2 regions of the Micromonospora sp. NPDC049114 genome follow, and region 1 is predicted to be linked to the other one. Evidence: riboswitches for the same ligand, from Rfam matches in the RefSeq annotation. Region 1 holds a riboswitch; the other holds the start of a gene.
What was found. Region 1 has a riboswitch for cyclic di-AMP ahead of AB0B39_RS20885 (hypothetical protein). Riboswitches for the same ligand answer to the same signal wherever they lie in the genome.

Region 1 (2,195 bases):
ACGCCGACGAGCCAGACGAGCACGCTCAGCGGCGCGAACAGCACCGTGCCGACGAGCCCGGCGACCGGGTAGACCACTGCCGGGTCGGCGCCGCGCTGTGCCGCGATGCCGAGGGTGAGCAGCACCAGGTCGGCTCCGAGCCAACCGAGCGAGGTGATGAGGTGCAGGGTGAGCAGCGCCTTGCGGGTGGCGGGCGGTATTCGCGGCATACCCGAATGCTGCCGGCCCGGCCCGGCCGGGTCGTCCGACCGCCGGCGACGTCCGGGGTACGTCCGCTGACGTACCCGGGGCCGGCGCACCCGCTCGACGGTGCGCCGGCCACCGACAGGGTCAGTACACCGACAGGTGTACGTGGTTGGTGTGGTCGCTGGAGGGGTCGCCGTTCCCCCCGCTGTACGACTTCCACCCGCTGCTGGGCAGCCAGATCTGCCTGTACCAGATCACGTAGAGCACGGCGAGCCGGTCGGAGTTGCGGATGAAGTAGGCGGCCAGATTGCTGCCGTACGTCTTGTCGCCGCCGGTGGCGTCCCCGCCGAAGCCGCCCTTCTGCGCGGCGAAGTCACAGGCCCGACCCTTCGGGTGTTCGCCCGAGCCGCCCGAGCGGTGACAGGAGACGTACCGGGTGAAGCCGGCGGCCTTCGCCTGGTTGAGGGCGTGCAGGGTGCGGGGGGTGATGCAGCCGCTGGCCGGGGTGGGGTCGTTGATGCTGCACGACTCGGACGGCCAGGAGCCGTCGGAGTTGCGCGGCGCGGGCTGGGCGTTGGCGGTGGAGGTGCCCCGGTTGGAGCTGGTGTCGGCGGCGGTGGTGCGCGGCTTGCTGGTGGCCACCGTCAGGGCCCGTTCGGCCTGCTCCTTGCGCTTGGCCATCACCTCGACCTGCTTGCGCTGCTCGCGGATCTCGCCGTCCAGGGCGGTGCGGGTGCGGTTGGCCTCGTCCCGGGTGGCGTGCAGGTCGCGCAGTACCCGGTCCTCGTTGGCGGCCACCACGTCCAGCGCGGCCGCCCGGTCCATGAAGCCCTCGGGGGTGTTGGTGTTGAGCAGCGCCGAGACGGTGCTGAGCCGGCCGGTGCGGTAGGCCACGCCGGCGATCTCGCCGACCTTGCCGTTGCGCACGGTCATCTCGGCCTCGGTGGTCTTCAGCTTTGCCGCGAGTTGCTGCTGTCGCTGGACGGAGGTGTCCAGGGCGCGCTTCGCGTCCAGGTAGCCCTTGCTGGCGGCCTCCAGTTGGGCCCGCAGCGCGGGGGTGCCGCCCTCCTCGTCGCCGTCGGGTGCCGCGGCGGCCCGCAGGCCGCCGGGGGGAGCGGCGGTGGCGGCGCCCACCGGGAGGGCGACGCCGAGGGTGACCATCATGACGATCAGTGCCGCGAGTCGGGCGGCGGGTGGTCGTGCTGGTGCCACTACGCATGTCCTTCCGTCAGCCGCCGACCGGGTTAGCTGACGGGTTCGGGACGGAAGATCCCTACCGCTGACGCGGATGCACCCCAGGAACATGGTTCCCCGGTTCGCCCTCTCGGGTGATTAGGCGGCGGCCGCCACCGGCGCCGGGAGGGCGCCGCCGGGTGGTGGCCGGGGACGAGCCTACCGGTGCAGGTGGGGCGTGTGCAGTCGATGTGACGGAAGGTGTCCGCGCCACCACCCAAAATGACTGCTGAACGGTCATTTCGTCAGTTAAGGGATCACCACTCGATCGAACCGCAGGCGTCCGGGGCGGCGCCGGGCTCGATCTGGAGCGTGGCGTGCTCGATGCGGAAGTCCTCCCGCAGGGCGCTGCGCGCCGCGGTGAGCACCGCGCCGACCTCCCCGCCGGGCGCCATGATCAGGTGTGCGGAGGCCACCTCCATGCCCGAGGTGAGCGTCCAGACGTGCAGGTCGTGCACCTCGACGACGCCGGGCACCGCGGCCAGTCGGTCGTGCACGGCGGTGACCTGGAGGTGTTCCGGGGCGGCCTGCACCAGGATGCGGACGGCGGCGCGACCCAGCCGCCAGGTGCGCGGCAGGATGAACACGCCGATGGCGACCGCTACCAACGGGTCGGCCCACCACCACTCGGTGACCGCGATGAGCAGCGCCGCGCCGATCACGCCGAGCGAGCCGAGCAGATCGCCGAGCACCTCCAGGTAGGCGCCCTGGAGGTTGATGCTCTCCCGGGCGCCGGCGCGCAGCAGCGCGAACGCGACCACGTTGGCGAGCAGGCC
Region 2 (2,195 bases), on a different contig from region 1:
TCGTAGGGTGCCGGGATCCACTCACAGGAGACGGTCCGTGGGCACTCCAGCCCGTCCGGGCGGGCGAGTCGTCGCAGGCCCAGCCGGTCCAACCAGGAGCGCTGGGGCTGGACCGTGCGGGCCGGCAACGTCACCCGCTGGCCGTCGTCGGTCACGCGGGACTCGCCGGCGCCGATGGTGGTGAAGACCTCGTCGGCGAAGGCCGCCGCGGCGTCGGCGCTGTCCGCGCCGGCGTACCGGGCCACCGCGCCGTACCAGGTCGCGGGGTCGGTGCCGGCACCCACCGGGGCGCCCACCTCCCGTTGGTACGCGGCCAGCAGCGCCGCCCCGCCCCGAATGTTTGTCGTCGGGTCGCTGCGCAGCGCCTCGGGGGCGGCCCCGGTCAGCGCGGCGGCGGCGTCGACGGTCTGCAACGCGGCGGTGGGCGGCGCGGGATCCGTGGCTGTTGCGGGTGCCATGGGGGCACGGGAGTTGTCGCCGCGCGGATCCTCGGCGCCGGCGTCGTGGTGGCCGCGCGCGGGTAGGGCGGCCACGTGGCGGGCATCGGTCAGGTGCATCGGTCCGTAGCCGCCGCTGGTGCTCGGGGTGCCGGCGTTGCTGTCCCAGCGGGACTCCAGGTAGGAGACCCCGAGCAGCACGGCGGTCGGCACGCCGTACTCGGTCGACGCGGCGGCGTACTGCTGCTGACGGTCGGCGGAGGGTGCTGCGGAGGCGGTGCCGGCGCTCAGCGGTACGGCGGCCGTGGCGATGACCACCGCGACCGCGAGCGATGCGCGCCGGCCGGCGGACAGGGTTGGACGTTCCATCGAACCCCCTAGATTTGACTGGTAACTGTGTGGTCACCTTCGCGCCGGTCGGGAGTCCGCGTCAATACCTTTCCATATATCAAACTGCATCGAAAGAAACCTTCACACACGCTCGGTGATCTCCTCCAATCGGTACGGAGTGTCACGGCCGCACGGGTTGCGGATCGGTAACGGCCGTCTCTACTCTGGTCATTTGTCGGCCCGGTAGCAGGTCCGCCCATCCCGGGCGGTAACGGACCGACACCGCCGAGTCGCTTTCGAGCGAGCCGGGGACCCAGGTTCCCCCGGGGTGAATCCGCAGCCAATGCGGTAGGGCGCCAACTTCCCGCCCGAACCCGTCAGCTAACCCGGTAGGCGGTCGGGAAGAAGGAGTACGGAACCCCGGTGGCCCTCCATGCCCCGCGGCCGTCGTCCGAACGGTCGGCCCCGGCCGACCCGACGTCGACAGTGCCGCGTCCACGCTGGTCCCGCTTCACCACCGCCCTCGCCGCACTGGTCGGCGTTGCCGTCGTCCTGACCGGCAGCGCCACGGCGGCCCACGCGGACCCGTCCGTCGCCGAGATCGAGCGCCAGATCGACGCCGACTGGAACAAGCTCGAACCGGTAATCGAACGGCACAACGCCACCCGCGCGGACCTGGCCGCCAAGCGCAAGCAGGCCGACGCGCTCGCCGCCCGCATCGCGCCCCTGGAGCGCCAGGTCGACGCCGCGATGAACAAGGTCAGCGCGCTTGCCGTGCGCGCGTACATGGGCGAGAACCTGTCGACGGTCAACACGATGCTCGGCAGCCGGTCGCCCGGTGAGGTGGTCGGGCAGCTCGAAATGCTCGACCGGTTCGCCCACAACCAGCAGCAGGACGTCCGGCAGGTCGCCGATCTCCGCGACGAGCTGGCCCGGCAGAAGGCGCCGCTCGACGAGATGGTGGCCCAGCTGACCCGGACCGAAGCGCAGCTGGCGGCGAAGAAGAAGCAGATCAACGACGAGATCGACAGGCTGCAGAAGCTGCGCCTCAAGGTGTACGGCAACGGCGGCGGCGGTCCCCTGCGTCCGGCGCCCTGCCCGGCCAGCTACCCCGGCGGCGGCGCGGGCATTGCGGTCAAGTTCGCCTGCGCTCAGATCGGCAAGCCGTACGTGTGGGGCGCCGAGGGTCCGAACTCGTACGACTGCTCCGGGCTGATGCTCGCCGCGTGGGCGAAGGCCGGTGTGTCTCTGCCGCACAACGCCGCCGCGCAGAGCCGGGTGACCAAGAACGTCAGCAGGGCCGATCTGCGCCCCGGTGACCTGGTCTTCTACTACAGCGACATCCACCACGTCGGCATGTACGTCGGCAATGGCTGGGTGGTGCACGCCTCCCAGGCCGGTGTGCCCATCAAGATGAAGAAGGTCGAC

Region 2: it holds a riboswitch for cyclic di-AMP, as region 1 does, so the genes downstream of both, AB0B39_RS06750 (NlpC/P60 family protein) here and AB0B39_RS20885 (hypothetical protein) in region 1, are expected to answer to the same signal.

Annotation. Positions count from the first base shown of each region.
Region 1 is NZ_JBEZEA010000007.1:105,627-107,821, forward strand. Features, by position in the region: gene AB0B39_RS20880 (hypothetical protein) at 1-209, opposite strand, end outside; gene AB0B39_RS20885 (hypothetical protein) at 331-1,350, opposite strand; cyclic di-AMP (ydaO/yuaA leader) riboswitch at 1,404-1,535, opposite strand; gene AB0B39_RS20890 (cation diffusion facilitator family transporter) at 1,677-2,195, opposite strand, start outside.
Region 2 is NZ_JBEZEA010000001.1:1,406,180-1,408,374, reverse strand. Features, by position in the region: gene AB0B39_RS06755 (peptidoglycan recognition family protein) at 1-806, opposite strand, end outside; cyclic di-AMP (ydaO/yuaA leader) riboswitch at 1,041-1,177, shown strand; gene AB0B39_RS06750 (NlpC/P60 family protein) at 1,191-2,195, shown strand, end outside.